3 regions of the Sabulicella flocculans genome follow, and region 1 is predicted to be linked to each of the others. Evidence: predicted binding sites of a transcription regulator. Region 1 holds the regulator's gene; each other region holds the start of a gene.
What was found. Region 1 encodes LexA, which represses DNA repair genes until DNA is damaged. Its sites were predicted from a motif close to TGTTCTANNTANGTTC; they were not measured.

Region 1 (10,081 bases):
GCGCCGAGGATGGCGTGGATGCGGTTCACCCCGCCGATCGCCGGGCAGCCGGTGCCGGGCTCGCGCTTGTTGCAGGGCGTCTGCCGGTCATAGAAGTAATGGCAGCGCGTGCGTTGCAGCAGGTTGCCGCCGGTCGTCGCCATGTTGCGCAGCTGCGGCGTGGCGCCGGCCAGGATGGCGTCGGCCAGCAGCGGGGCGTGGCGCTGCACCAGCGGGTGCGCGGCGGTGTCGGCATTGGTGGCCAGCGCGCCGATCCGCAGCGTGCCGCCGCTCTCGGTGATCTCGCGCAGCGCCTCGATGCGGCCGAGGTCGAGCAGGGCCGGCGGCCGCTCGACGTCGTACTTCATCAGGTCCACCAGGTTGGTGCCGCCGGCCAGGAAGCGCGCCTGCGCCGTCTTGGCGGCGATGGCCAGCGCCGGCGCCTCGGGGCGGGAGAAGCTGAAGGGCCTCATCGGGAAGCGGCCTCCTGGATGGCGGCGACGATGTTGGGATAGGCGCCGCAGCGGCAGATGTTGCCGCTCATCCACTCGCGGATCTCGGCTTCGCTCCTCGTGTGCCCCTCCTCCAGCAGCGCCACGCCGGAGCAGAGCTGGCCGGGCGTGCAGTAGCCGCACTGGAAGGCGTCATGGGTGATGAAGGCCTGCTGCAGCGGGTGCAGCGTGCCGTCCAGCGCGGCGAGGCCCTCCACGGTGCGGACCTCGCTGCCCTCCTTGCTGGCGGCCAGCACCAGGCAGGAATTCACCCGCTTGCCGTCGAGAAGGACGGTGCAGGCCCCGCATTGCCCGTGGTCGCACCCCTTCTTGGAGCCGGTGAGGCCGAGATGGTCGCGCAGGGCATCGAGCAGCGTGGTCCAGGGCTGCAGGCGCAGCCGCCGCGCCTCGCCATTCACGGTCAGCGTGACCGCGAGCGTCTCGGGGCCGCGCGGGGACAGGTCGTCGGGCATGGGGGCCTCCCTTGGGGTCCGCCGGGCAACGCGGGGCCGGGGCGGCGCGTTGGCGTTGCGCTTCATGGGAAGGTGGCGATGGCGCAGCGCTGGCCCGAGCGGCTCTGGGTGGTCCGGCATGGCGAGAGCCTGGGCAACGTGGCGCGCGACGCCGCGGACGCCGCGGGCGCGCACGTGATCGAAACCGGCGGGCGGGACGTGGACGTGCCGCTCTCCCCCCTCGGCGAGCGCCAGGCGGCGGCGCTGGGCCATTGGTTCCGGGCGCAGGCGCCGGAGGTCATCCTGTGCTCGCCCTACCTGCGCGCCCGGCGCTCGGCCGAGATCCTGCGCGACGCCGCGGGGCTGGACGTGCCGGTCTGCGTGGACGAGCGCCTGCGCGAGAAGGAGTTCGGCATCCTGGACCGACTGACCCGCGCCGGCATCGAAGCCATGCACCCGGACCAGGCGGAGCTGCGCGGCATCCTGGGCAAGTTCTACCACCGGCCGCCGGGCGGCGAGTCCTGGTGCGACGTCATCCTGCGGCTGCGCTCGGCGCTGGACACCATCGTGCTGCACCACGCCGGGGAGCGCGTGCTGGTGGTGGCGCACCAGGTGGTCGTGCTGTGCATGCGCTACCTGCTGGAGCGCATGGACGAGGAACAGGTGCTGGCAGTGGACCGCGCCGGCGACGTGCCGAATTGCGGCGTGACGGAGTACCGGCTGGACCCGGCGGCGGGCCCGCATGGCGGGCTGGTGCTGCACCGGGCCAACTGGGTGGCGCCGCTGCGCGAGGAAGGCACCCCGGTGACGGCGGAACCCGAGCGGGTGACGGGGGCGCGATGACCGACGTGCTGGACGAAGCGTGGCTGCGCGCCAACCCCCTGCCCCCGATGGAGGCGGCGACCGACAAGGATTCGCGCGGCCGCGTCCTGCTGGCCGGCGGCTGCCGCGAGGTGCCGGGCGGCATCCTGCTGGCGGCCGAGGCGGCGCTGCGCGCCGGTGCGGGCAAGCTTCAGGTGGCCACCGCGGCCGCCGTGGCGCCCGGCCTGGCGCTGCGCCTGCCGGAAGCGCGCGTCGTCGCCCTTCCGGAAACGGCGGAGGGCGGCATCGGCCCGGCAGCCGCGCCCCGGCTGGAGGAGCTGGCGGCGCGGGTGGACGCAGTGGGCTTCGGCCCCGGCATGATGGACCCGGAGGAGGCCGGCGCCCTGGCGCGGGCGCTGCTGCGCGGGGTGCGCCGCCCCGTCGCCTTCCTGCTGGACGCCGCGGCGATCTGCGGGCTGGAGCCGGACAGCATCGGCCGCCACGGCGGCCGGCTGGTGCTGACGCCCCATGCCGGCGAGATGGCGCAGATGCTGGGCATCCGCCGCGCCGAGGTGGAGGAAGATCCGCTGGACGCCGGGCGCCGGGCGGCGCGGCGCTTCCAGGCGGTGGTGGTGGTGAAGGGCCAGCACAGCCAGGTGGTGACGCCGCAAGGTGCCGCATTGATGGTGGAAGGCGGCGGGGTGGGGCTGGCGACCTCGGGCAGCGGCGACGTGCTGGCCGGCGCCATCACCGGCCTGCTGGCGCGCGGCGCCCCGCCGCTGGTGGCGGCGGGCTGGGGGGTGTGGCTGCACGCCCAGGCCGGGCGGGCGCTGGGGCCGCCCGGCTTCCTGGCGCGGGAGCTGCCGGGGCAGTTCCCCGCGCTGCTGGCGGCGGCCGGCTGAAAGCGGCCGCCCGCCTTCAGTGGTACTTGCGGATCAGGCCGACCAGCCGGCCCTGCACCTTCACGCGGCCGGCGGCGAAGATGCGCGTCTCATAGGCCTGGTTGGCCGGCTCCAGCGCCACGGCGTTGCCGCGCTGGCGAAGGCGCTTCAGCGTCACCTCGTTGTCGTCGATCAGCGCCACCACGATGGCGCCGTTGTCGGCGGTGTCGCCCTGGCGGATCACCACGATGTCGCCGTCCAGGATGCCGGCCTCCATCATGGAGTCGCCCGCGACTTCCAGCGCGTAGTGCTCGCCACCCACCATCAGGTCGGCCGGGACCTCCACCATCTCGGTGGGGTTGCGCAGCGCCTCGATCGGCGTGCCGGCGGCGATGCGGCCCATCAGCGGCAGGGCGCCGTGGCCGGGCCGCACCGGGATGGAGGGCTGCGTGGCGGCGCGCCGGGCACGCACGGCGTCCAGCTGCGTGACCTCGGCGCGCGGCGGGCGCGTCAGCTCCTCGGGCAGGCGGACCACCTCCAGCGCGCGGGCGCGGTGGGCGCGGCGACGCAGGAAGCCCCGCTCCTCCAGCGCGGTGATCAGGCGGTGGATGCCGGACTTGCTCTTGAGGTCGAGCGCGGCGCGCATCTCCTCGAAGGAAGGGCAGAAGCCCGTCGCGGTGAAGTGCTTGTGGATGAACATGAGCAGCTCGTGCTGCTTGCGCGTGAGCATGGGCGGGGGTTCCCCATCGAATCGCCTTATGTTCTAGGTAGGTTCCCCCATGCCGGTCAACAGAAAGTTGTCAGGGCGTTCTATTTTTCCCGGCTCAGAACGGCTCCGCGCGATCCTTGCGCAGCAGGCGGGCGAACGCGGCCCGGCCGCGGTCCTGCCCTGTCACCGCGTCGGCGAGGCCGTCCAGCCAGCCGGCGAACCACGCCTTGCCCCAGTCCCCGGTCTGGGCCATCGGGTTCTCCAGCACGCTCGCGCCGTCGGCGAAGGCCTTGCGCCCGGCGGCGTAGGCGTCGTCCGTCACGAACAGGTCGTCGGGGTCCACATCCTCGGGCATCGTCGCGTCCTTGCTTGGCGGCGCATATCATCCGGTGCCACGCTGACGCAAACGGAAGCCCGGCGCGCGCGTTCGCGGCAGGGACAGGGTGGAGGGCCGGCCATGCGGATGGATGACGAGCGCGAGAGCCAGTATGTGGAAGACCGGCGCGGCCAGGGTGGCTTCGGGCGCGGCGGCTTCCCGATCGGCCGGGGCGGCATCGCCGGCGGCGGCATCGGCGTGGTGGTGATCGCGCTGATCGCCATGTTCCTGGGCGTGGACCCGGGCGTGGTGCTGAACCAGCTGGATGGCGGCGCGCCGCCAGCGCAGCAGCAGGCACAGGCGCCGGCGCAGCGCCCGGCGGCGGATGACGAGGGCGCGCGCTTCGTCTCGCGCGTGCTGGCCTCGACGGAGGATGTCTGGACCCGCGAGTTCCAGCGCGCCGGCCGTACCTACGAGCCGCCGCGGCTGGTGCTGTTCTCCGGCGCGGTGCAGTCGGGCTGCGGCACGGCGCAGGCGCAGATGGGGCCTTTCTACTGCCCGCTGGACCGGCGCGTGTACATCGACCTCGACTTCATGGCCCAGCTGCAGCGCCGCCTCGGCGCGCCGGGCGACTTCGCGCAGGCCTATGTCATCGCGCACGAGGTGGGGCACCACGTCCAGAACCTGCTGGGCGTGCTGCCGGCCACCCAGCGGGCGCAGCAGCAGGCCGGCGCGCGGTCCGAGGCCAACGCCATCTCCGTCCGCACCGAGCTGATGGCGGACTGCATGGCCGGCTTCTGGGCGCAGCGCGCGCAGGAGATGCGCGGCATCCTGGAGCGCGGCGACATCGAGGAAGGCCTGGCCGCCGCGGCCGCCGTGGGCGACGACCGCATCCAGGCCGGCCACGGCGCGGTGCGGCCCGAAAGCTTCACCCATGGCAGCGCCCAGCAGCGCGTCACCTGGTTCCGCCGCGGCCTGCAGGCGGAAGGCGTCGCGGCCTGCGACACCTTCCGGGGGTGATTTCCGGGCGCTGATGTTCCATATCCGTTGCCATGAACATGCTGGCCCCCGTCCTGTTCACCCCGGTCCGCCGCCCGATTCCCGAGCACGGGCCGCGGCTGGAGGTCGTCTCGCCCTTCGCGCCCAACGGGGACCAGCCGCGCGCCATCGAGGAGCTGATCAGCGGGCTGCGGCAGAACGAGCGTGACCAGGTGCTGCTCGGCGTCACCGGCTCGGGCAAGACCTACACCATGGCCAAGGTGATCGAGGCGGTGCAGCGCCCGACGCTGATCCTGGCGCCGAACAAGACCCTGGCGGCGCAATTGTACGGGGAGATGAAGTCCTTCTTCCCCAACAACGCGGTGGAATACTTCGTCTCCTACTACGACTACTACCAGCCGGAGGCCTACGTCCCGCGCACGGACACCTACATCGAGAAGGACTCCCAGATCAACGAGCAGATCGACCGGATGCGCCACGGCGCCACCCAGGCGCTGCTGGAGCGGCGCGACGTCATCATCGTCGCCTCCGTCTCCTGCATCTACGGCATCGGCTCGGTCGAGACCTACTCCAAGATGGTGGTGAAGCTGGAGCGCGGCGGGACGCTGCCGCGCGAGGCGCTGGTGAAGGGGCTGGTGGAGCAGCAATACCGTCGCAACGACGCCGCCTTCGCCCGCGGCTGCTTCCGCATCCGCGGCGAAAGCGTGGACATCTGGCCCGCCCAGCTGGAGGACCGCGCCTGGCGCATCTCCCTGTTCGGGGACGAGATCGAGGACCTGCGCGAGTTCGACCCGCTGACCGGCGAGATCGCCGGCGCCTTCGACCGCATCTCCATCTACGCCAACAGCCACTACGTCACGCCGCGCCCGACGCTGAACCAGGCCATCCTGCGCATCAAGGAGGAGCTGAAGGAACGCCTGCGGGAGCTGGAGGCCGAGGGCAAGCTGCTGGAGGCGCAGCGGCTGGAGCAGCGCACGCAGTTCGACATCGAGATGATGGAGACGACGGGCGTCTGCAAGGGAATCGAGAACTACTCGCGCTACCTGTCCGGCCGGAACCCGGGCGAGCCGCCGCCCACCCTGTTCGAGTACCTGCCCGAGGGCGCGCTGCTGGTGGTGGACGAGAGCCACGTGACGGTGCCGCAGATCGGCGGCATGTTCCGCGGCGACTACAACCGCAAGATCGTGCTGAGCGAGCACGGCTTCCGCCTGCCCTCCTGCACCGACAACCGCCCGCTGAAGTTCGAGGAGTGGGACGCCTTCCGCCCGCAGACCGTCTTCGTGAGCGCCACCCCGGGCCCGTGGGAGATGGAGCGCACCCAGGGCATCTTCGCCGAGCAGGTGATCCGCCCCACCGGCCTGGTGGACCCGGTCTGCGAGATCCGGCCGGTGGAGGGCCAGGTGGATGACCTGCTGGCCGAGTGCAAGGCGCAGGCGGCCAAGGGCGGCCGTGTGCTGATCACCACGCTCACCAAGAAGATGGCGGAGCAGCTCACCGAATACCTCACGGAGATGGGGGTGAAGGTGCGCTACCTGCACAGCGACGTGGACACGCTGGAGCGCATCGAGATCATCCGCGACCTGCGGCGCGGCGTCTTCGACGCGCTGGTGGGCATCAACCTGCTGCGCGAGGGGCTGGACATCCCCGAATGCTCGCTGGTCGCCATCCTGGACGCGGACAAGGAGGGCTTCCTGCGCTCCCGCACCTCGCTGATCCAGACCATCGGCCGCGCCGCGCGCAACGCCGAGGGGCGCGTGGTGCTCTACGCCGACCGCATGACCGACAGCCTGAAGGCGGCGCTGGAGGAGACGGAGCGCCGGCGCAACAAGCAGCTGGCCTGGAACGCCGAGCACGGCATCACCCCCACCACCATCCGGCGCGAGATCGCCGACGTGCTGAAGGACGTGACGCAGGGCGACTACGTCACCGTCGAGGCGTCGGAAGGCGACGCCACCGCCAACTTCGTCGGCAAGGACCTGCGCGCCGCCATCAACGACCTGGAAAAGAAGATGCGCGCCGCCGCCGCCGACCTGGAGTTCGAGACCGCCGCCCGCCTGCGCGACGAGATCAAGCGGCTGGAGGCGATGGAGCTGGGCATCATCGCGCCCAACGAGGCCGGGCGTTCGCTGCAGGAGGTGACGCCGCGCGCGCCGACCAAGAAGAAGGACTGGAAGCCCAAGCCGCTCGGCCCCGGCGGCGGCGGCTACGAGCCCAAGGGCAAGGGACGTGGCCGGCGCGGCGCCAGCCTGCACTAGATCATGATCCGCAAACGCGGATCATGATCTAGCCTTTGCTGAGAGGACGACTCACCGCTTTGATGATTCCATCAAAGCGGATCGTGCGCTAAGCGCTATCCCAGTTCGAAGCTGGTGATGCCGAAGATGCCTTGCCGCCGCATGGCCGGGGGCGGGCCGGTGTACATGCGCGCCGTCTCGAACACCTTGGCCATCCCGGCCTCCTGCGCCAGGGCCACGGCGGCGGCGTGGTCCTCGGGCACGTCCAGCACCAGCGGGCCGGGCGGCCGGCGGGCGGCCAGCGCCCCGAACAGGGCGCGCGCCTCCTCGGGGCCACGGGCGAACAGCGGGCCAAGCTTGCTGCCTTCCCGGCAGGGGCGCAGCGCGCCGAAGCCGGTCAGCGCGCCCGTTGCGTCGCGCGTCACCAGGGCGACGTGGCCAGGGGCATCCAACCAGGCGCGCAGGAAGGCCGGGCGCTGGTGGCCGCAATGCGCCGCGTCGAAGGCCGCCAGGGCGTCGTCGAAGCGGGCGGGCTCCGTGCGGTGCCCCACCGCCGGCAGGCGCGGCGCCGAGGCTTGGTAGCGGGCATTGTTCCAGGCGAAGGCGAAGCCGGACCTGCGGTAGTTCGCCTGCTGCGCCACCACGCCATCCAGCCCGATGCAACGCCCCTCCAGCCGCGCCATGCCCGCCCGCCACGCCGCCATGCCATGCCCCTGCCCGCGCGCGCCGGGCACGGCGATGTAGAGGCCGATGAAGCCCTGCCCCTCCCCGCCCCGCACGGCGGCGATGGCGGCGACGGGGCGGCCGCCGTGCTCGGCGAGCAGGAAGCCGTCGGGGTCGGCGGCGTGGAAGCAGGCGGCGTCGCTGCGGCCGGGATTCCAGCCCTCGGCCGCGGCCCAGTCCAGCACCATCTCCAGCTCGGCGCGGGACATGGGGCGGATGGGGGTCACGGCAGGCGGATCTCCAGCCGGCGGAAGCGGATCACGCCGCTGTCGTCGTTGTTGACGCCGGCGGCATGCTGCAAGGCCAGCGGCCCGTCGCGGAAGCGGGCGTGGCGGGCGCCGTCCACCGTGCGCTGGCCGTTGAGGGTGACGGACATCACCTCGCCGCGCGCGCTGATCTCCAGCGTGTTCCAGCGGCCGCCGGCGCGCGGCATCGGGTCCACCGCGGCGACGTCCACGATGGCGCCGGTGCCGTAGCGCTGCTCCGGCCGCTCATCCCACAGGTTGATCTCGTAGGAGGTGGCGGACCCGATGCGCGCGGGGTCGCTGATGCGGATGAAGATGCCGCTGTTGGTGCGCGGATCGAGGAAGACCTCCGTCCGCAGGTCGAAATCGCTGAAGGAGCGCGTGGTCATCAGGAAGCCGGTGCCGCGGTCGGCCACCAGGGCGCCATCCTCGACGCGCCAGTTGGCGTTGCCGACGGGGGTGAAGCCCTCCATGTCGCGGCCGTTGAACAGGGGCGTCCAGGCGCCGCCCTGGGCGAAGGCGGGTGTGGCGGCGAGTGCCAGCAGCAGGCTGCGTCGGTGAAGCATCTTGGTCCTCCCTGGGGCGCGTCGTTCCCGCCTGCGCCGGCGCAAGCGCCGGCTGCGGATGCGCGCCCCGGGCACGGTAGGCCGCTGGCGGTTCGGCGTGCAAACATCGCGTCGGCACATCGGGGGAGGCACGCGCGTGGCGCCTGCGGAGTATGAGCGCATCATCCATCGCGGTGTGCCGCTGGCGGGCGAATGGGGGGTTCGCGTGCTGCACGCCGCCGGCGGCACGGCGCGGCTGGAACTGCCCTTCGCCGAGCGGCTGCTGCGGCCCGGCAACACCGTCAGCGGCCCGGCCATCATGGGCCTGGCCGACGTGGCGATGTGGGCGGCGCTGCTCTCCCTCACCGAGGGGCGCGACGAGAGCCTGACCGCCAGCATGAACATCGCCTTCCTGCGCCCCTGCGGCCCGGGGCCGATCATCGCCGAGGCGCGCATCATCAAGGGCAGCGGTCGCTCCCTGTTCGGCGAGGTGGTCATCACCCGCGCCGGCGAGGCCGACAAACCCTGCGTGCACGTGACGACAGGATGGGTGAGGCCGGAGCGCCCGGCTTGACGGGCGCGACCGAGCAAGAGCGCCCGGCTTGACGGGCGCGACCGAGCAAGAGCGCCCGGCTTGACGGGCGCGACAGAGCAAGGGTGCCCGGCTTGACGGGCGCGACCAATGCAGGGCGCCCGGCCTGACCGCGCGCCCTACGCCCGGCGCCCGGTGAACAGCACCGCGACCAGCATGGCGCCGACCGCCAACGCCGCCCCCCCCGCCTTCAGCCAGCCGATCGGCTCGCCCAGCACCGCCCAGGAGGCCGAGAGCCCCACCACCGGCACCAGCACGGACAGGGTGGCGGCGCGCGTCGCCCCCAGCATCTCCACGCTGCGGGCGAACAGCAGCATGGAGGCCGCGCCCAGCGCCACCCCCTGGGCCACCAGCGTCCAGGACCAGACCTGCCAGGGCAGCGCGAAGAACTCGCCCGCGCGGAACAGCAGGAACACCGGCAGCACCAGCGCCAGCGAGGCCAGCGTGACCGCCGCGCTGGCCGCGATGGCGCCCAGGCCGAAGCGCCGCAGCAGTACGGTGAAGACGCCCCAGGTGCCGCCGGCGCCCAGCAGCAGCAGGTCGCCCCGCCAGGCGCCGGGGTGTCCGCCCAGCCCATCCCAGCCGATCAGCAGCACGCCCAGCAGCATGCAGCCCAGCGCGGCGATCCGCCCCGGCGTCGGGCGTTCCTTCAGCAGCCACCAGGCGGCGATGGCGCCCACCACCGGCCCGGTCATCGGCGCGATGGTGCCGCCATGGCTGGCCGGCGCGAAATGCAGCGCCGAGACGAACAGCGTCAGGTTCACGCAGCCCCCCGTCAGCACCAGCAGCCCCAGCCGGCGCAGGCCCAGCCCGGCGATGGCGTGGCGGTCCTTCCAGGCCAGCGGGCCGAGGATCAGCGCGGCGGGCAGGTAGCGGCTGAACAGGATGTCCAGCACGGTGATCCCCTGCCCCTGCAAGGCGATGCGCGCCACCACCGCGTGTCCGCCCCAGATGACGGAGGCGAGCGCGCCCAGCAGCAGGCCGACGAGCAGGCGGGGCGCGGAGAACATGCCCCTTCATGCCCGATTCAGGCGTGGCCGCCCAGGTAGACCTCGGCCACGCGGGGGTCCCCGGCCAATTCGCACGCCGGGCCGGACAGGACGATGCGCCCGCC
Region 2 (10,081 bases), on a different contig from region 1:
TCGCGGATGAGCCGCGTCCCCGGCAGCGGCCGGCTGTCGGCGCGGACCCGGCGCAGCACCACGTTGCCGCCGTCGAGCTGCTCACCCAGCGCCTCGAGCCGTGCCCGCGTCTCCGGCTTGAGGCCCCCATATGCGAGCTCTTGCACCCGGTAACTGAGCCGACTGACCAGGTACGGCCGGTTGAAGGGTGGCGGCTCCTTGCCGAACAGGGCCCGCCACTGGTCCTTCAGCTCCGTCGCCGTCGCTGTCTGCAGCGCCGCGAGGCGCGGCAGGACCTGCGCGGGCGGGATCTTCGGCACAATGGGCGCCGGCGGCGCGGCGCTGCCCTGCTTCGCCTTCATGTTCGATGGTCGGGTCATGCGACTCCCTTTCTCCTGGGGTTCGCATGGACGCGCTGCCGGGCGGTGGAGTGTAGGCGAACGTCTCCGAGCCCGCGGCCGTCTTCGGCATCGCGCGCGAGATCCTCGGCAGCGCGGCTGCGCAGCCGCAGCAGGCCGCGCGCGAGTAGGTCGCATACCTCGCGAAGATGCGGCGGCAGGTGCAGGTTCGTGTGCGGCTTCGGTCGGGTGCTCACACATGGACCTACCCGCCGCCCCGGTAATCCGTCCCACCGCTCAGGCCGGCAGGCGGGCAAGCGCCTCCTGGTGCCGCCGCCACAGCAAGGCGATCTTCTTCTTCACGGTGCTGCGGTCGGGATGCTGGTCCCGCGCGGCGAACCAGTCCTCCATGCGCCGGACCATCGCGGCCTGGCTCGCCGGCATGCCGTCGAACTGCATCGACACGGCGACCTCGCACCAGAACTCGTCCCAGTCGTACTTCGGCGCCGCGCCCCGGGCTCCGACGCGGATCGGCGGCGGTGGTGGCGCGGCCGCTGCCACCTCCTGTGCCGCCTCGAAGCGCTCGAGCTCCACGTGGCGAAGGACGAGCCTGTCTCGGGGCACGTTGAAGGCGTCCGTGTCGGCATCACGTGACCACAGACTGCGATAGCGACCCTGGTCCGCTCGGAACGACGTGACGTCATGGCCACCGGCCGTCATCACCTGCCAGACGTCGTGCGGCCAAAGGTCGAGCGTGCCGGTAAACCAATGCTGCCGCTCGGGGATGTCCACGAAGTGCCCATCCTCCATCTCCTCGACGGAGCCCTCTTCGAGCGGCAGCCTGACCACCACGACCGACAGCGTCAGCTCGCCGGCGATGGCGAAGTTCGCAATGTCGAGCTCGGTCACCGACCAGCGCTGGCACAGCTCCGCCAGACCGTAGCAAGGCTTCCTCAGGATCCTCGGCGCCACCGCAGTTACCCCTTGTTGATGGCCCGCATCCGCCGGTACGCGAGCACTACCTTGGCCATGTCCTTGCGCATGTCGGGCGGCAGGCGCTGCGCCTCCACGAATAGATCGTCCATGCGCACGCCGAGGATGGCGGCGGCGCGCTCGATCAGCTCGTCGCGCGGTGGCTTCTCGTGGTCGCGTTCGATCCGCGACCAGTAGGCCGGCGAGATCTCCAGGCGCTCGGCGAAGTCGTTGAGCCCAATGCCGAGCGCGGTACGGCGCTCGCGCACGACCGACCCGAAGCTCACGGCAGCATCCCTCCCTCCACCAGACGGTAGCGCGCCAGGCGCACCCGCACGAACCGATCCGATACCCCGAAGTCGCCGGCGACGGCGGCGACGACGCCTGCCAACGCGTCGGGCGGGTTGCCCGCCGCGAGCACGCGGCTGCCCTGCCGGCCGCGGTGCGCGGCGTGGACGGTGCGCAAGCCCTCCGCCCGCGCATGCAGGAGCAGCCGCAGGTGCAGCGGTACCGGCGGGGCGAGTAGCGCCCCCATGAACTCGTTCGCCCGCCGCTCGGAGGCGGCCGCGGTGCGGTCGAGCAGCGCGTCCGGGTCGGCGGTGACGGAGCGGTAGCGGCGCGCCGGCGCCCCCAGGGCGGCGGGTATGTCGAAAAGCACGTGGCCGAGTTCGTGCGCCGCGGTGCTGGCGGCGAGATCCGGCCGGCCGGCCACCATGCGCGCATTGACCGACACCAGCGCGGTGTCCGGCAGATCCGGATCGGTCTCGCAGACGCCGAGCACGGGCACCCCTGCCTCGTCGTGCACGGGATGCGCCAGGTCCCAGGCCACGGCGACCGCGCGCCCGTTGGCGCGGACCTCGCGCGCCGCGGCGACCAGGGCCTCAGCGCCCAGCGCAAAGCCCTCGTGCCCGGCCATGGCCTGGCGGCGCACCTGGGCGGCGACGGCCCAGAGCGCCTCGGCCGAGAGCGGCCGAGGCGCGCCGGAGGCGGCGTGGTGCGGGTACTGCACGACGATCGTCATGCCCCGAGGCGTGCCAGATCGTTGCGCGATTCGTCAATGACTATGTTCCTCTCTTGTTCGCTTCTCCCCGATATCCACCGTTCCCACGGCCCGGGCGAGCACGCACCAGCGCGGGTGCGAATGGGGCGATGTTCGTCCAGCGGTGTCGGGCTCCGCGGCCTAAGTTATTGATACTGCATTGGGGAATAGATCGGCGCGGCGTCCAATTCCCCATTCCGCCCCATTGCGCCTCCACCCGCGGCTCCGTGGCGTGATTGTTTCCGGGCGCTACAGCCCACCCACCCGGAGCCGTCCCGCCGATGCCGCAGCCACTCTCGCTCGCCGATCTCTCGCGCCTCCACCCCATCGCGGCTCGGGAGGCGCACCGTGTCTGCCGCATCGCGCGGCTGCCCACCCACGAGCGGGAGGACGTGCAGCAGGAGATGCTGCTCGACCTGCTCGGCCGGCTCGCTGCCTTCGACCCGGCCCGCGGCTCCCTCGAGGCCTTCGCCACCGTCTGCTTCCGGCACCGCGGCATCCGGCTCGCCGAGCGCTTCCGTCGCGAGCGCGCCGCGCGCGACGAGCGCGGCCTCGATGACCCGCTGCCCGGCACCGGCGAGGAGCACCTCACCCTGGCCGAGGTGATCCCGGAATCGGAGGGCTATGCCGCCTGGTGCGGTCAGCAGACCGATGCCGTGGCCGCGGTCGAGCGACGGCTCGATCTGGACCGGGCCGGCGCCGCGCTCGACGGGCGCGACCATCCGATCTGCGCGGCCCTGGTCGAGCACACCCCGCACGAGCTCGGCCGACGCGGCCCGCTTCCTCGCTCGGTGCTCTACCGCCGCGTAGCGGAAATGCGCCTCCGGCTCCTCGCCGCCGGCATCACCGCGGTGGCCTGAGACGGATCGGCAAGAGCCTGGGTAGGGCCGAGTATGGACACACGCATCCCCGACACCCCGACCACGCAGCGCCCGCTCAGCGAGGCGGCGCTTTGCGCCTGGCTCGGCGCCGCCGGCCCCGGCGACGCCCTCGTCTACCACCGAGGCGCCCTGGCGCGGCAGCTCTGCCCGCAGCTCGGCTGCCTCCCCATCGAGCAGCGCACCGCCCTCGCGCGGCTCGCGAACCGCGCCTGGAAGCTGGCGGAGGCGGGCCTCGCCGACCTCCTGCAGCGTCGCCGCGGCTTCGAGGACTACGAGTACATCCTCGTCGCCCGCCGCCGTCCGCGCCGCATCGCGTCCGCGGTCCTGCCGCTCCTGCTGGCGGAGGCCGCCTGATGGAGGGGCGCAGCAATCGGCCGACGCTCGACAGCGTCCGTCATCTGCCCGTGGGCGAGGTCATAGCACTGCCGGCCGAGCACCTCGCTCTGCTGCAGGCCGACGCGCGCGAGGCGGTCGAGGCCGCGAAGCGCCTGCAGGACTGGATCGAGGCCGCGGTGGCGCTGCGCTACGAGCAGCGCGCCATCGGCGCCCGCGCTGCCGCCGGCAAGGACACCGGCACGGTGCGGTTCCAGGACGGCGCGGTGGAGGTCGCGGTCGAGCTCCCGAAGCGCGTGGAGTGGGACGGTCGGCGCCTCGCCGCGCTCGCCGAGCAGATCCGCGCGGGCGGCGAGGACCCGGCCGAGTACATCGAGACGGCGCTGCGCGTCTCGGAGCGCGCCTACGCCGCCTGGCCTGAGCGCATCCGCCAGGCCTTCGAGCCGGCCCGCACGGTGCGGACTGGCCGAGCGGTCTACCGCCTGACGATCTGCTCCGAGCGCGAGCTGCGCGACGGCGGGTACGCGCCGGATGGTGCCACCAGGGAGGCGCGCTGATGCCGCTGCGCATCGTCACCGCGGACGAGCGTCTCTCCGCCGTCGCGAACAAGACCACCATGGCGTTGTTCGGCCCGAGCGGCGTCGGCAAGACCACGCTGGTCAAGACGCTGCCGCACGAGACCACGCTCTGCGTGGATCTCGAGGCTGGCATGAAGTCCGTCCAGGACTGGCCCGGCGACAGCATCCCCATTCGCTGCTTCAAGGATGCGATCGACCTCGCCTGCCTGATCGGTGGCGTGAACCCTGCCGCCGATCCGAACGGCTTCTTCTCGGAGGCGCACTACCAGCACCTGACCGCGGCGCATCCCGACCTGGTGCGGCTGCTTACCGGCAAATCCATCGTGTTCCTGGACAGCATCACCGATCTCACGCGCCAAGCGATGGCCTGGGCCAAGACCCGGCCTGAGGCCTTCTCGGAGAAGACCGGCAAACCCGACACCCGCGGCGCCTACGGCCTGCTCGCCCGCGAGGTCATCGGCCTGCTGAAGCACCTCCAGCACGCACCCGGCAAGACCACGATCATGGTCGGCATTCTGGAGAAGGTCACTGACGAGTTCGGCAAGGTCACGTGGCAGCCGCAGATGGAGGGCGGCAAGGCCGCGCGCGAACTCCCGGGCATCGTCGATCAGGTCGTCACGATGGGGCTGTTTTCGCGGGACGGCGACGCCTGGCGCCATGACCCTGAGCGCGGGACCGAGCGGCGCTTTGTGTGCACCGCCGCCAACAGCTTCGGCCTGCCGGCAAAGGATCGCTCCGGCCGGCTCAGCGAGACCGAGCCTGCCGACCTCGCGACCCTGCTCCGCAAGATCAACGCCACCAGCACCAATGCTGCCAAGGGAGTGACGCCATGACCTATGACATGAACGATGCCGAACTGCCGCGCGGCTCCGACCTCATTCCCGATGGCAGCTTCGTGAAGGTCACGATGCAGCTGCGCAAGGGCGGGCTCGACGGCCAGGGCGAGCACGATCGCGGCCTGCTCAAGCCCACCAAGACGCCTGGCAGCGATGTGCGCATGCTGGATTGCGAATTCACCGTCACCGCCGGCCCGCATATCCGGCGGAAGTTCTGGCAGACCTTTACCGTCGTCGGCGGCAAGGTGGATGAGCAGGGTGTGTCGATTGGCTGGAAGATCTCCAAGGGCATCTTCCGGGCGATGATCGACAGCGCCTGCGGGCTGGACCCGCAGGACATGTCGGAGGCGGCGCGTGGCAAGCGGGTGCTGCGCGGGCTCTCCGATCTGCACGGCATCACCTTCGCGGCCAAGATTCGCGTCGAGCCGGCCAGCGATCCGCGCTATGGCGACAGCAGCCGCCTGGACCGCGTCGTGCTGCCGGGCGAGCCGGAATACGCGAAGGTCATGGCCGGTGAGCCGGTCCCGGCTGCACCGAGCACGCGCCTGGTACGTCCGGCCGCTGCGTCCGTGACGGCTCCGCCGGCTTGGGCGGGACAGGCCACGGTTCCGAGTGCCGCATCTGCTCCGCGTGCCTGGGACCGGCCGGCAGCGCCCTCGCCTGCATCGCCGCCGCTGCAGGCGCCGATCGGCAACGGGCCATCCTGGTTGAACGGCTGATGCGCCGGTGGTTCGTCGTCGCTGGACACGATCGGCACAGCCGCGCGCTGCGGTCCAACCTGCGTCGCCGCCACGCGGCTGCTCGCCCGCGGACCAGGTGCTGCGCCTCACCTGCGCGCTCTGCGGGCGCGAGGCGCGGGGCTTCGGCTACACCCATCAGCTGCGCTGGGCGGAGATGCCGAGCTACCGCTTCTGCAGCATGCAGTGTTGCGAAGCGGGCGGCGCGCTGGCCGGACGGGGTGCCGGCGTGATCGACAAGACGCAGATGGAGGAGCGCGCCATCAAGGACGCGCGCCGGCCGCTCGCCGAGGTGCTGGTGGAGCTCCGGCTCATGGCGCCCTTCCACGACCGAAGCGCGGCGGAGATCGACCGCATCATCGAGGCCTGTGTCGACGGGTTCCAGGCCTCGATGCGGCGCCAGGCAGCCGAGCGCGATCCGCTCGACGACCCAATTCCTTTTAGCTGAGGGAGCATTGCCATGAGCACCGGTGAAGTCTGGCGCGATGTTCCCAGCCTGACTGGCGTTCTGGCCAGCAGCGAGGGGCGCGTGATGATCACACCGTATCGCGGCCCCATGCCAAATGGCGGAGAGCGCCCCTACGGCGGGACGCCAACCTTTGGCGTGTGGAACAAGCTCGACGGGCGCTTCGTCACCACAGTCGGCGAGCGCACATGGAAAGTGGCGCGGCTCGTTGCCGAGGCGTTCCACGGGCCGCCTCCATTCGAAGGTGCGGTGGTCATGCACCTCGACGAGAACGCGGCTAACAATCGCGCCAGCAACCTGCGGTGGGGAACTCAGAAGGAGAAACTCAACGCGCCTCGCTTCCTCGACTACTGCCGTTCGCGCGTCGGGGAGAACAGCCCCTACGTGAAGGGGCGTCGGAAGGTCGCAGCACCATGACGCTCGACCTCAACCACCAATCCGGCCTGGTCTATGGACGCGCCGCGCACGGCGTGGCCGACACCACCGCGCGCATCAATGCGCATGTCGATGCCGCGCTGGTTGCGCGCCATCAGCGGCAGCGCCCTCGCGACTATCTTGGCGGCAGCCGCGTCGGCGAAGCCTGCGCCCGCAAGTTGGTCTACGAGGTGGCGCACGCGCCGAAGGATGCAGGCCGCGATTTCGACGGCAGCATCCTCCGCGTCTTCGATGCGGGACACCAGTTCGAGGCACTCTCCATCCGATGGCTTCGCCAGGCAGGCTTCGACCTGCGCGACCGTGGCGCGGATGGCGAGCAGTTCGGCTTTGCCGTTGCAGGCGGAAAGCTGCGCGGCCACGCCGACGGGGTGATCGTCGCAGGGCCAGATGTCGGCATCCGCTGGCCATCCCTCTGGGAGCACAAGGCACTCGGCCAGAAATCATGGACCGACCTGGTCAAGCGCGGGCTGCGTCTCTCCAAGCCGATCTACTTCGCGCAGGTGCAGCTCTACATGGCCTATCTCCAGCTCGAGATGGCGCTGCTGACCGCGCTGAACCGGGACACGCTGGCGCTGCACCACGAGGCGGTGCCCTTCGATGCCAGCGAGGCGCAGCGCCTGTCCGACCGAGCCGTCGACATCCTCCGCGCTGCCGAGGCCGGCGAGTTGCCCCCGCGCATCGCCGCCCACGCCGATTTCTTCCTCTGCCGCTTCTGTCCCTACGCCACGCGATGCTGGGAGGCGCCCGCATGAGCAGCGTCACCCCCTCGCCTCAGCAGGCGGCGGCCATCGCCGACATTCTGGAGTGGTACCGCCACCGGCGCGGCCAGCAGCAGGTGTTCCGCCTGTTCGGCTATGCCGGCACCGGCAAGAGCACGATCACCGCCGCCGCGATCGAGGCACTCGGGTTGCGGCCCATGACGCGCGACGCCTCCTTCGCTGGGGCGTGCTCTTTGCGGCCTTCACCGGCAAGGCCGCGCTCGTGATGACCCGCAAGGGCACGCCCGCCACCACCATCCACTCCCTGATCTACCGCGTCTCGGAGGCGACGCCCGAGGAGATCACCCGCGTCGAGAAGGAGCTGTTCGACCTGCAGCGCGATCTGCGCCGTATGGGCGTGGCCGAGCGCGCCTTTGCGGAGACGCAGATCAGCAAGCTGCAGCTGCGTCTCGCCGACATCCACAAGCCCTCCTTCCTGCTGAACGAGCAGTCCCTCGCGCGCGACGCCAGCCTCATCGTGCTGGATGAGGTCTCCATGGTCGGCCGAGAGATGGCCGCAGACCTGCTGGCCTTCGGCAAGCCGATCCTCGTGCTGGGCGATCCGGGGCAGCTCCCCCCGATTGAGGGCGCGGGCGCTTTCACCGAGGCCACGCCCGACGTGATGTTGACGGAGATTCACCGCCAGGCCGGCGAGAGCGCCATCATCCGCCTCGCCACCCTGGCGCGGCAGGGCCACGACATTCCCGTCGGCGAGCACGACGCGCATGTCTGGAAGCTTCCGCGCAACGCGGTGCGGCCGGAGCAAATGCTGCGGGGCGGCCAGGTCATCTGCGGCCGCAACGACACGCGGCGCTGGCTGAACAGCCAGATGAAGGCCGTCGCGGGTTTCCCGGCGCCCTATCCCGCCGGCGGCGCGGAGAAGCTCATCTGCCTCAAGAACCGCCACGACCTTGGCCTGGTCAACGGCATGTTCCTATCGCTGGCGGAGATTCAGCACGAGGGCGACTTCGCCTTCTCGGCCGCCATCACCACCGAGGATGGCGTCGCCATCCCCGGCCGGCACCGCTTCTACAAGGGGCATTACGACGACCACGTGCGCTACGACCGGGAGCGCCTTCGGCGCGACTGGCGAGAGCTGCGGGGCCTCGTCGAGACCTCCTGGGGCTACGCCATCACCTGCCACAAGGCGCAGGGCAGCCAGTGGGAGAATGTGATCGTCTACGACGACGGCCTCTCCCGCACCGAGGAGGACCGCCGGCGCTGGCTCTACACCGCCATCACGCGCGCCGAGCGCGGGCTGGTGATCCTTGATTGATCTGAACGACGCGGGCGCAGCGCCGGCGCGCTACGACCTCGAGGGCATCGTTCAGCGGCTGCGTGACACCGCGCAGGCCTGGGTGCCGGGCATGTTCCCGAACGGCCGGCGCCAGGGCGATGAGTGGCGGCTGGCGAACATTCAGGGCGCGCCGCCGCGGCAGTCGGGCTCCTGCGTGATCATGCTGCGCGGCGAGCACGCCGGCGACTGGCACGATTTCGATGGCGGCGATGGCGGTGGACCGCTCTCGACGCTGGCCCATGCCACGGGCCTGGAGGAACGGGCGCTCTTTGCACACGCGGCGGAGATGACGGGCTGGGCCGGCGAAGGGCCCGCGCGTCAGGAACCCCCGCCGGCGCGCAAGCCAGACCGGGATGCGTCGCGCGATATCGCCTTCATCCGGGAGCATGCGCAGCCGATCCATGGCACGGCAGCGGAACGCTATCTGCTGGGGCGAGGCTTGCATGTGCCCGAGGGCGCAGAGCTGCTCTTTCATCCCGACCTCGCGAACTTCGAGACCAAGGCCGGCTATCCGGCGATGGTCGCGCTGGTCCGCAACCTCGCGGGCGAGATGGTGGCGGTGCACCGCACCTACCTCGCCGAGGACGGCGAGACGGTCCGCAAGGCCGACATCCCCAAGCCGCGCATGGTGCTCGGCCGGAGCGGGGGTGGCACGGTGCGGCTGGCCCCGCTCGGCCCACATGGCGTGCTCGGCCTCTGCGAGGGGATTGAGACCGGGCTTGCGGCCATGCAGGCATGCCCCGGGCTGCCCGTCTGGGCCGCGCTCTCCACCACGGGCCTCGAGCAGGCGCTGCTCCCGCCCGAGGCCAGGCGCATTGTCATCCTGGCCGACCATGACGCCTCCGGCGCGGGCATGCGCGCTGCCGAGGCCACCGCCGCAAAGCTCCGCCTCGAGGGGCGCGAGGTGTCCATCGCGATGCCTCCACGCACGGGCGACGACTTCAACGACATGCTGCAGCGTGACGGTGCGGAGGCGATCGCCACGCTCGTCGACCAGGCAATGCGCAGCCGCGCACCCGAGCCGCCAACCCTGGAATCCGAGACCGGCCGGCACCTGCCCATCGGCTTTGTGGAGCCTGCGCATCCACTCCCCACCGCGCGTGCGGATGAGGGCAATCTGGATCGTGCCACCGGCCGCGCCTGGAGCCTCGTCCTCGGAGCGAACCGCTCGCCCTGGCTCTTCCGGCTTGCTGGTGAGCCCACATGGGTCGTCCCGGACGATGACGGTCGCCCCACGGTGGTCACGGTGCGCGATGAGCGCTTCCGCCACATGCTCGCCAAGCTCGCCGACTGGCGCAAACTGAACGCCAAGGGCGATCTCGTGCCGACCCCGCCACCCACGGGCCTGGTGAAGTCTCTCGTCGCCACGCCGGATCCGGCACTGCCCGTGCTCGGCGGGATCGTCACGGCACCGGTGTTCGGCCGCGGTGGC
Region 3 (10,081 bases), on a different contig from region 1:
CGACGGCCAGCGGCGCCAGCACCCCGGCCGGCGCGGTGGCGATGGTGCCGGCGATGCCGCCGCGGACGCGCGCGCGGGCCTCCGTCCGGGACTGCTCGGCCACCTGCGCCGGGGCGGGGGCGGCGGGCACGGCGGCGGCGGCGGGCGGCGGGGGTGGCGCCTCGACGACCACCGGCTTGGGGGTGCGGAACAGGCCTCCCATGGCGCGGCATCTCCTGTGGTGATGGGGGTTCCCAACCGAACAAAAACGGAACGCCCGGGACCTGCGAAAGGGCCCGGGCGTTCCAGTTCGTGCAGCGGAGGGGAGAGGATGCCAGCGGACGCAACTCGCCCGTTGACACCGGTGGTCTAGCCGCGGGGAACCGCCGAAGTCAAGGATTTTTTCCTAGACTCACCGAGACGCCGGAGGCCGCGATACAACCCATGCGGAGTCCAGGCGCGCGGGGCCGCGGGGCCCAGCAGGGCGCGGCACAGCGCCACGCAGGAGAAGGGCGACAGCAGCAGCCGCCCGCCGCGGCCCGGGGCGGCGGGGGCGAAGGGCCCCAGCACCGTCAGCCCGGCGCGGCGGTAGAAGCGCGGCAGGTCGGCGGCGGGCGGCAGGTCGAGGCGCGTCAGCACCAGGCGGTTGGTCAGCGGGTCCGCCACGGTCCAGCCGCCGGGGTCGCGCAGGGCGGCGAAGCAGTGGCGGAAGCCGGGGTGCAGCAGGCGCAGCCAGGCGTGGTCGGCCCGGCCGGAGAACACCACGAACACCTCCGCCTCGGCCGCGGCGTCGTGCCGGAAACGACGGACCCCGCCGGGCGGGCCCGGCGGGGTCTCGGAGGGTTGGTCCGGCGCGGGAAGGCCGCTCACCGGGCCTGGGGCGCGGCGGGGAAGGGGATGATGGCCGCCCCTTCCTCCGGCCGCGCCGCCGGGGCGCCGGCGACGATGCCCTTGACGCGCAGGGGCCATTCCAGGCGGTTCATCGCCTCGCGCCACAGCCGCGAATCGCCGCGCTCGGACAGGTGGCGCGGGTCGGGGGCGGCGCCGCGCTCGCCCCAGATGCGCATGATGCGGGCATGGGCGATCTCGATGCGGCGCTGGCGGTACAAGCGGTCCAGGCACTTCAGCACGTCGTCGGGTTCGCAGGGGCGGGCGACCAGGCCCTTGCCGGCGGTGATGCGCGCGCCCTCGCGCCGGGCCACCAGGGCCGCCATGGTCCAGATCCACGCCTCCTCGGCCGAGGCGAAGGGCACGGCCTGGCGCAGGGTGGACAGGGCCGGCGAGTGGCCGGGGCGGGGGGCAGCGGGCATGGGCAGTCTCTCCGTTCGTTGGGTCCGGCGGGCCGATTCGGCCTGCTGAACAGAACGTGAACATAACCTGAGGTTGCAAAGCCGGGCAAGCGGAAAAAAGCAACATTTTCCTATTGCTTGCTGACGATGGGCCTATAAACGTCCATAGCGTGAAGCATGACGACATCTGGCGCGCCATCGATTCGCTGGCGGCCGAGAATGGCCTCAGCGCGTCCGGCCTGGCCAGGAAGGCGGGGCTGGACCCGACCGCGTTCAACCCTTCCAAGCGCATCGGCCCCGACGGGCGGGCCCGCTGGCCTTCCACCGAAAGCGTCGCCAAGGTCCTCAATGCCACCCAGGTCGGGCTGGACAGCTTCGCCGCCCTGGTGTCCGGCCAGGCGGCGCTGCCCTCCGCCCCGCGCAACGCCCCGCGCGGCGTGCAGCGCCGCGTGCCGCTGATCGGCCTGGCGCAGGCCGGCGGCGAGGGGTTCTTCGACGATGCGGGCTTTCCCGTCGGCGCCGGCTGGGACGAGATCTCCCTGCCCGACATCCCCGACCCCAACGCCTATGCGCTGGAGATCTCGGGCGATTCGATGGAGCCGGTGCTGCGCGACGGCGACGTCGTCATCATCTCGCCCGCCGCCCCCATCCGCCGCGGCGACCGCGTGGTGGTCCGCACCCGACTGGGCGAGGTGATGGCCAAGGAACTGCGCCGCATGTCGGCCCGGCGCATCGAGCTGGCGAGCCTGAACCCCGCCTACCCCGCCTACGCCTTCGAGCTGGAGGACGTGCAGTGGATGCACCGCATCCTCTGGGCCAGCCAGTAGCCGCCGCCGGGCGGTCGCCTATGCTGCGCCATGGCCTTGCGCGGCGTCCTGCTCCAGCTCCTCGCCCTGCTGATCTTCGTGGCGATGGACACCTCCATCAAGTGGATGACGGGCGGCTTCCCGCCGGCGCAGGTGATCTGGGCGCGCTTCCTGTTCTCCTTCGCGGCGGTGGCGCTGTTCTTCCGGCTCTGGCTCGGCCGGCTGCCCTGGCGCTCCCGCGCGCCGGGGCTGCAGGCGCTGCGCTCGCTCACGCTGCTGGGCTGCTCGCTGCTGTTCGCCACGGCGCTGTCTCGCATCCCGCTGGCGGACGCCACGGCGGTGGGCTTCGCCTCGCCGCTGCTGACCATCGCGCTGGCGGCGCTGGTGCTGAAGGAGCCGGTGGGGGCGCGGCGCTGGCTGGGGGTGGGCATCGGCTTCGCGGGCGTCATGGTGGCGCTGCGCCCGCCCTTCCTCACCGGCTTCGTGCCGGACTGGGGCTACCTGCTGCCGCTGGGCACCGCGCTGGGCTTCGCCTGGTACCAGATCCTCACCCGGCGCCTGGCGGCGCTGGATGACGCGCGGGTGACCATCTTCCACACCGGCCTCGCCGCCACGCTGGCGGCCAGCCTGCTGCAGCCCTTCGTCTTCGCGCCGCCCACGGCGGGGCAGTGGGCGCTGCTGGCCGGGGTGGGGCTGCTGGGCGCGGTTGGGCACGGGCTGCTGGTCATGGCCTATGCGCGCGCCCCGGCCTCCCTGCTGGCGCCGCTGTCCTATTCGCAGCTGGTCTGGGCCACGCTGGCCGGGGTGCTCGTGTTCGGCGAGCGCCCGGATGGCTGGACGCTGCTGGGCGCGCTGGTCATCGCCCTGGGCGGGGTGCTGGCCACGCTGCCGCAGCGGGGCCGCCCCGGCTGATCGGCGCTTGCACCCCCCGGCGGCGCTTGGTAACGGTCCCCGCCCCGATTGGAAGGGATTTGCAACATTTCGACCTTCGGCATCTCGGAGGGCGACCGCGCCCACCCCCGCGCCGCGCTGGACGCGGATTCGGTGCGCGACGCCTATCGGCGCTGGGCGGGCGTCTACGACCTGGTGTTCGGCGGCGTCTCCGGCTTCGGCCGCCGGGCGGCGGTGGACGCCGTCAACCGGCTGACCCTTTCCGCCGGGCGGCGCGTGCTGGAGGTGGGGGTGGGCACCGGCCTGGCCCTGCCGCACTACCGCCCCGATCTGGAGGTGACGGGCATCGACCTGTCGCGCGAGATGCTGCTGAAGGCGCAGGAGCGCGTGGCCAAGGAGCGCCTGGGCGCCGTGCGCGGCCTGCTGGAGATGGACGCCGAGGGCATGGCCTTCGCCGATGCCTCCTTCGACGTGGCGGTGGCGATGTTCACCGCCTCCGTGGTGCCAAACGCCCGCACCCTGTTCGCCGAGATGTCGCGCGTGGTGCGCCCGGGCGGGCACCTCCTGTTCGTGAACCACTTCGCGGCGGAGGACGGCTTCCGCTGGTGGGTGGAGCGCACCACGGCGCCGCTGGCGCGCATCCTGGGCTGGCACCCGGATTTCCGCCTGGAGGACCTGCTGGACCGCGGCGCCGCGCGCATCGAGCGCGTGCAGCACTGCCCGCCGCTGAGCCTGTTCACCCTGGTCGAGGTGCGCAACCCCGGCTGAGGCCCCGGGTTCCCCCGCGCCGCCCGGACATGGCATCATGGACGGGTGGCGAGGGCGAAGGGGGCAGCATGGGCAGGGCGCTTCTGGGCATCGGGCTGGGCCTGGCCGGGGTGCTGGCCGCCGCGGCGCCCGCGCTGGCGCAGACCTCCCGCCTGGGCGGCGCCGGCGCTTGGGAGGCCTATGGCGGGCGGTCCCAGGACGGCACGCGCCTGTGCGGGATGACCGTCAGCAACGCCAACCGCAGCCGGTCCCTCCATTTCAAGTGGTACATGGGCACGCCGGGCTTCGTGGTGCAGGCCTTCGGCCAGGGCTGGCGCATCCCGCCCGGCACCACCCTGCGCGTGACGCTGGCGGTGGACGGCAACCCGCCCTGGACCACCCAGGGCGCCACCGGCAACGGCACCATGGTGCAGTGGCGGGTGCAGGGCGACGCCTTCCGCCCCTTCACCAACCAGTTCCGCGCCGGCAGCCGCATGACCGTGGCCTTTCCCGACGGCAGCGAGACGCCGTGGTCGGTCAGCCTCGCCGGTTCCTCCGCCACGCTGGACCTGTTCACCCGCTGCGTGCTCGCGCAGACGGATGGGGCGGCGCCCGCGAAGCCCGGTGCCCCGGCGCCGCGGCCGCCCGGCGCCGCCCAGCCGCACCAGCGCGGCCCCGAGGCGCCGCTGCCCGGCGGCAAGCAGCCATCCGGGCCGGCTTCAGCGCCGCGCGGCGGCGACCTCGCGACCTGATGTCGGCGGCGGGCGGCGGGCCAGCAGCATCGCCCCCGCCACCGACAGCCCGGCCAGGGTGCCGATGACGCCGGCCGCGTTCAGCGCAACGGGCGCGCCCAGCGCCGCCGGCAGCGGGCCGGCCAGCAGCACCCCGGCCACGCCCAGCCCCGCCCCCAGCGCCGCCCCGCCCCAGAGCTGCACCGCGTAGCGGTCGGTGAGGAAGCGCAGCGCCGCCGCCGGCCCGGCCAGCAGCGCCACCACCAGGATGGAGCCCACCGCCTCGAAGGCGGCCACGGCGGCCAGGGCGATCAGGGCGTTGAGCGCCAGCTCCCACCGCTCCACCCGCAGGCCCAGGGCGCGCGCCAGGTCGGGGTCGAAGCAGACCAGGCGCAGCGGCTGCCAGCACAGCGCCACGAAGCCCGCCGCCAGCGCCGCCACCGCCGCCAGCAGCCCGAGCTGCCGCGGCAGCCCCGCCAGCGCCGCGGGGTCGAGCAGGGAGCGCCAGCCCGTCGCCTCCAGCCACAGCAGCGTCTCGATCTGGCCGAACAGCACGCAGTCGAGGTCGAGGTCGGCGGCGCGGGCGTCCGTCAGCTCCAGCCCCACCAGGCCCAGGGCGAAGAAGCCGGTGAACACGAGGCCGGTGGCCGCCCCGGCCTCCAGCCGCGCCCGCCGCCGCACCAGGGTGATGGCGGCGGTGGCCAGCAGCGCCGCCGCCAGCGCGCCCAGCAGCATGGGCCAGGCGGTGCGCAGCCCGGTCAGCGCGAAGCCGGCCACGATGCCCGGCAGCACGGCGTGGGAGATGGCGTCGCCCAGCAGCGCCTCCTTCCGCAGCACCAGGAAGCCGCCCAGCAGGCCGCAGGTGCCGCCGGCCAGCGCGGCGGCCAGCAGGGCCGGGGCGTCCAGCTGCAGGAAGGTGCTCATGCCGCGCGCCGCCCCAGGGCCAGCGCCCCGCCGAAGATCACCAGCCCGGCCAGCACCACGGCGGCCGCCGTCGGCAGCTCGGGCAGGCGCACCGAGAGCAGGGCGCCCGCCACGCCGGAGGCCGCGCCGAAGCCGCCGGCCAGCACCAGCGCCGGCCCCAGCCGGTGGGCGAGCTGGCGCGCCGCCGCGGCCGGCGCCACCAGCAGCGCCACCACCAGGATGAGGCCCACCGCCGGCAGCCCGGCCAGCGTCACCGCGCCGATCAGCGCCAGCAGCAGCGCGTCCAGCCGGCGCACCGGCAGGCCCAGCGCGGCGGCGTGCGCCTCGTCGAAGCACAGGGCGCGCAGCGGCTGGAACAGCGCCGCCACCACGCCGACGCAGCCCAGCGCCAGCGCGCCCGCCACCAGCGCGTCCGCCGCCGTCAGCGTCGCCGCCTGTCCGAGGATGAAGTGCGACAGCCCGGCCTGCGCCGCGCCGGGGATGGCCTGCGCCACCGAGAGCCCCACCGCGCCCAGCGCGTAGAAGGAGGACAGCACGACGGCGATGGCGGCGTCCGGCCGCAGCCGCCCGGAGGCGGTGAGCCGCCGCAGCGCCCACAGCCCGGCGGCGGCCGACAGCGCGCCGCCCAGCAGCAGCGGCGGCAGCGCGCGCGCCGGCCCGCCCAGCGCCGCCACCAGCAGCGCCGCCGCCACCACCCCGGGCAGGGCGGCGTGGCCCAGCGCGTCGGCCAGCAGGGCGCGCCCGCGCAGCAGCGCCAGCACCCCCACCACCCCGGCGGCCAGCCCCAGCGCGGCGCAGCCCAGCAGCACCACCAGGGTGTTGTGGCCGGGCATCACGCCGGCAGCAGCCGCGGCAGGCCGCCGAAGGCCTCGGCCACCGCCTCGGGCGTGAAGGCCTCGCGCACCGGGCCGGCGGCGACCACGCGGCCGGCCAGCAGCAGCACGTGGTCGAAGTGCTCCGCCACCAGGGACAGGTCGTGGTGGACCATCAGCACGGCCGCGCCCCCCGCCACCAGCCGGTGCAGCACGTCGAGGATGGCGCGCTCCGTCACCGCGTCCACCGCGGCCAGGGGCTCGTCCATCAGGAAGACCTCGGCGCCCTGGCACAGGGCGCGGGCCAGCATCACCCGCTGCTGTTGCCCGCCGGAAAGGCGGCCGATCTGCCGGCCGGCGAAGTCCGCCATGCCCACGGCCTCCAGCGCGGCGCGGGCGGCCGCGCGCGCCGGGCGGTCCAGCCCGCCCCACCAGCGCATGCGCGGCAGGCGGGCCATGGCGACCACCTCCTCCGCCGTGGCCGGGAAGTCCCAGTCCACCGTGGCGCGCTGCGGCAGGTAGGCGACGCGGCCGCGCACCGCGTCCAGCGGCTGGCCCAGGAAGCGCGCCGTGCCCTGGTGCGGCACCAGCCCCAGCGCCGCCTTCAGCAAGGTGGACTTGCCGGCGCCGTTGGGCCCCAGGATGGCCGTCAGCCCCGCCTGCGCCGCCCAGGTGACGCCCGCCAGCGCGGCGCGGCCGCCATAAGTGACGGACAGGTCCTCCACCGCCAGCGGGCTCACAGCCGGCCCCGCAGCCCGCGCTCCGGCGCCGTGCCGCCCAGGGCGCGGGCGATGGTGGTGATGTTGTGGTCCAGCATGCCCTCGTAGGTGCCGCGCCAGCTTCCCGGCGGGCCCATCGAGTCGCTGAACAGCGCGCCGCCCAGCGCCACCCGCTGCCCACGCGCCCCCGCGCCTTCCAGCAGGGCGCGCACCGCGCGGTCGGGCACGGAGGCCTCGGGGAACACGGCGGCGACGCGGCGGGACACGATCTGCGCCACCAGCGCCTCGATGCGGGCCAGCGACGCCTCCGCCTCGGTGGACAAGCCCTGGATGGAGGCGACCTCCAGCCCGAAGCGGGCGCCGAAATACGCGAAGGCGTCGTGCGCGGTGACCAGCAGGCGCGACTCCGGCGGGATGGGGGCCAGCGCCTGGCGGGCATAGTCGGCAAGGCCGGCGCAGGCCGCCTGGAAGCGCGCCAGCCCCGGCGCGGCGTCGAAGCCCGGGCGCAGCGCCGCCATCGCCGCGGCGGCCGGGGCGGCGCAGCGCGCCCACAGCACCGGGTCCATCCAGACATGCGGGTCGGCGGCGTCCGGGTAGTCCGGGTGGCGGCGCAGGTCGTCGCGCGGCAGGGCCTCCGCCACGGCGACGACGGGGCGGGTGGCGGCGGCGCGCTCCAGCACCTCCGTCATGCGCCCTTCCAGCCGCAGCCCGCTGGCGAGCACGAGGTCGGCGCGCAGCAGCCGGGCCAGGTCGGCGCGGGTGGGGCGGAACAGGTGGGGGTCCACGCCCTCGCCCATCAGCGTCTCCACCGTGAAGGCGGCGCCGCCGATGCTGCGGGCGATGTCGGCCACCATGGCGGTGGTGGCCACCACCAGGGGGCGCGCGCCCTGCGCCCGGGCCGGCAGGGCGGCGGGCGCGGCGAGGGCCAGCAGGGGCAGCGCGCGGCGGCCGATGCCTCGATAGGTGTTCAGCTTTTCATTCATCCAATGTTATCAAGGGCTTGTGCTGGGGCAGCTTGGGCGCCTGCGTCCTTGCGTCAAGGGGAGGGGCGGGCGAAGCTGCCCCGATGGCGCGACGGGTGAACGAGGACGAGGTGGTGGAACTGGCGGAGATGTTCCGCCTGATGAGCGACCCGACGCGGCTGAAGATCATCCTGGCCTGCCTGGACGCCCCGGTGAGCGTGGGCGCGATGGCCGAGGCGCTGGGCATCTCGGCCAGCCTGGTGTCGCACCACCTGCGGCTGCTGCGCGCGGCGCGGCTGCTGAACGCCGACCGGCGCGGGCGGATGGTCTTCTACGTGGTGGGCGACCAGCACATCCGCTCCATGCTGACGGACATGGCGGACCACGTGGCCGAGGACGTGGCGGAGGCCGAGATCGAAGCCGGATCGTGACAAGTGGGACAGGCTTGCGCCGGCGCAAGGCGTGGGCCCGCGGGCTTGTTCGGGGCGGCTTCTGCGCTTATGGTCCGGGCGCATGGCGCCGGGGCCTGGACACGGGTTCCGCGCGCGCAGATGGCGGCCAGGGTGGCCGCCGAACGACGCGGGGATGATGGCGTGATCGGTCGGATCGGACGTGTTCTGGGGCTGGGGGCGGTGGCCGTCCTGCTCGCGATGGGCGGGGCGCTGGCTTCGGAAACGAACCTCGGCGCGCCGGTGCCCTGGGGCATGGGGCTGCAGGCCTCGGGCGGGCCGATCAAGGACGCGATTCACGCCTTCAACACCATGGTGTTCTGGATCATCGTCGCCATCACCATCTTCGTGGCGGCCCTGCTGGCCTACTGCGTCTGGCGCTTCAACGAGAAGGCCAACCCGGTGCCGAGCCAGACCAGCCACAACACCCCGCTGGAGATCGCCTGGACGGTCATCCCCGTGCTGATCCTGCTGGTGATCGCCATCCCGTCCTTCCGGCTGATCTACTACCAGGACCGCGCGCGCGACGCCGACATCACCATCAACGTGGTGGGCCGGCAGTGGTACTGGAACTACGCCTTCCCCGACCATGGCGGCTTCAACTTCGACAGCCGTCCCATCGCGGACGAGGAGCTGCGCCCCGGCCAGCTGCGCAACCTGGAGGTGGACGAGCCGCTGGTGATCCCGGCCGGCGCCACCGTGCGCGTCATCACCCAGGGGGCGGACGTCATCCATTCCTTCTTCGTCCCCTCGCTGGGCGTGCAGAAGTACACCATCCCGGGCCGCACCATGGAGACGTGGCTGAAGGCGGACCGCCCGGGCGTGTATTACGGCCAGTGCAACCAGATCTGCGGGGTGAACCACTGGTTCATGCCCATCGTGGTGCGCGCCGTGCCCGCGGCGGAGTTCGAGCAGTGGGTGGCCGCGGCGCGCACCCGCTTCGCGTCGGCGCCCGCCGGAACGACCCTTGCGGCCCAGCCGGCCGACCCCATCACCATCGCTCAGGCGCAGCGCTGACCGCGCGGGCCTGAGAGAGCGAGAAGAGGCAGACCCCATGGCACATGCGGCAGACGCCCACGGCCACGACCACCACGACCACAAGCCCGGCTTCGTGGCGCGCTGGCTGTTCAGCACCAACCACAAGGACATCGGCACCCTCTACATCATCTTCTCGCTGGTGGCCGCGCTGGTCGGCATCGGCATCTCCTTCCTGATGCGCCTCGAGCTGCAGCAGCCGGGGATGCAGATCTTCGCCGACGGGCAGATGTGGAACGCCTACGTCTCGGCCCACGGGCTGATCATGGTGTTCTTCGTCATCATGCCCGCGCTGATCGGCGGCTTCGGCAACTGGTTCGTGCCGATCATGATCGGCGCGCCGGACATGGCCTTCCCGCGGCTGAACAACATCTCGTTCTGGCTGCTGGTGCCGGCCTTCATGCTGCTGGGCGCCTCCCTCTTCGTGGGCGGCGGCGCCGGCGCGGGCTGGACCATCTACCCGCCGCTGTCGGACGCCGAGTACCAGTCCGGCCCGGCCATGGACATGGCGCTGTTCGCGCTGCACCTGGCGGGCGCCTCCTCCATCCTGGGCGCGGCGAACTTCATCACCACCATCTTCAACATGCGCGCCCCGGGCATGACGCTGCACAAGATGCCGCTGTTCGTGTGGGCGATGCTGGTGACGGCCTTCCTGCTGCTGCTGGCGGTGCCGGTGCTGGGTGGCGCCATCACCATGCTGATCACCGACCGCAACTTCGGCACGGCCTTCTTCGACC

Region 2: a site for LexA is predicted at 2,354-2,369, ahead of ACI6QG_RS14750 (sigma factor). Genes of this name have one in related genera too.
Region 3: a site for LexA is predicted at 1,337-1,352, ahead of ACI6QG_RS13080 (S24 family peptidase). Genes of this name have one in related genera too.

Annotation. Positions count from the first base shown of each region.
Region 1 is NZ_JBJJBR010000010.1:24,374-34,454, reverse strand. It holds gene ACI6QG_RS11225 (FAD binding domain-containing protein) at 1-452, opposite strand, end outside; gene ACI6QG_RS11220 ((2Fe-2S)-binding protein) at 449-943, opposite strand; gene ACI6QG_RS11215 (histidine phosphatase family protein) at 1,022-1,765, shown strand; gene ACI6QG_RS11210 (NAD(P)H-hydrate dehydratase) at 1,762-2,625, shown strand; gene lexA (transcriptional repressor LexA) at 2,642-3,304, opposite strand; gene ACI6QG_RS11200 (hypothetical protein) at 3,429-3,668, opposite strand; gene ypfJ (KPN_02809 family neutral zinc metallopeptidase) at 3,771-4,649, shown strand; gene uvrB (excinuclease ABC subunit UvrB) at 4,682-6,883, shown strand; gene ACI6QG_RS11185 (GNAT family N-acetyltransferase) at 6,979-7,812, opposite strand; gene ACI6QG_RS11180 (3-keto-disaccharide hydrolase) at 7,809-8,396, opposite strand; gene ACI6QG_RS11175 (PaaI family thioesterase) at 8,533-8,949, shown strand; gene ACI6QG_RS11170 (DMT family transporter) at 9,087-9,977, opposite strand; gene ACI6QG_RS11165 (ABC transporter ATP-binding protein) at 9,995-10,081, opposite strand, start outside.
Region 2 is NZ_JBJJBR010000017.1:32,246-42,326, forward strand. It holds gene ACI6QG_RS14730 (DUF2924 domain-containing protein) at 1-341, opposite strand, end outside; gene ACI6QG_RS14735 (hypothetical protein) at 615-1,226, opposite strand; gene ACI6QG_RS14740 (helix-turn-helix domain-containing protein) at 1,295-1,576, opposite strand; gene ACI6QG_RS14745 (ImmA/IrrE family metallo-endopeptidase) at 1,573-2,310, opposite strand; gene ACI6QG_RS14750 (sigma factor) at 2,610-3,188, shown strand; gene ACI6QG_RS14755 (hypothetical protein) at 3,222-3,563, shown strand; gene ACI6QG_RS14760 (hypothetical protein) at 3,614-4,099, shown strand; gene ACI6QG_RS14765 (ATP-binding protein) at 4,099-4,953, shown strand; gene ACI6QG_RS14770 (hypothetical protein) at 4,950-5,675, shown strand; gene ACI6QG_RS14775 (DUF6511 domain-containing protein) at 5,773-6,141, shown strand; gene ACI6QG_RS14780 (HNH endonuclease signature motif containing protein) at 6,154-6,576, shown strand; gene ACI6QG_RS14785 (hypothetical protein) at 6,573-7,346, shown strand; gene ACI6QG_RS14790 (hypothetical protein) at 7,343-7,579, shown strand; gene ACI6QG_RS14795 (ATP-dependent DNA helicase) at 7,579-8,628, shown strand; gene ACI6QG_RS14800 (DUF7146 domain-containing protein) at 8,621-10,081, shown strand, end outside.
Region 3 is NZ_JBJJBR010000013.1:79,304-89,384, forward strand. It holds gene ACI6QG_RS13065 (hypothetical protein) at 1-202, opposite strand, end outside; gene ACI6QG_RS13070 (hypothetical protein) at 349-849, opposite strand; gene ACI6QG_RS13075 (hypothetical protein) at 846-1,289, opposite strand; gene ACI6QG_RS13080 (S24 family peptidase) at 1,439-2,095, shown strand; gene ACI6QG_RS13085 (DMT family transporter) at 2,132-2,986, shown strand; gene ACI6QG_RS13090 (class I SAM-dependent methyltransferase) at 3,035-3,733, shown strand; gene ACI6QG_RS13095 (hypothetical protein) at 3,802-4,464, shown strand; gene ACI6QG_RS13100 (metal ABC transporter permease) at 4,432-5,367, opposite strand; gene ACI6QG_RS13105 (metal ABC transporter permease) at 5,364-6,200, opposite strand; gene ACI6QG_RS13110 (metal ABC transporter ATP-binding protein) at 6,200-6,919, opposite strand; gene ACI6QG_RS13115 (metal ABC transporter solute-binding protein, Zn/Mn family) at 6,916-7,881, opposite strand; gene ACI6QG_RS13120 (ArsR/SmtB family transcription factor) at 7,965-8,291, shown strand; gene coxB (cytochrome c oxidase subunit II) at 8,493-9,326, shown strand; gene ctaD (cytochrome c oxidase subunit I) at 9,364-10,081, shown strand, end outside.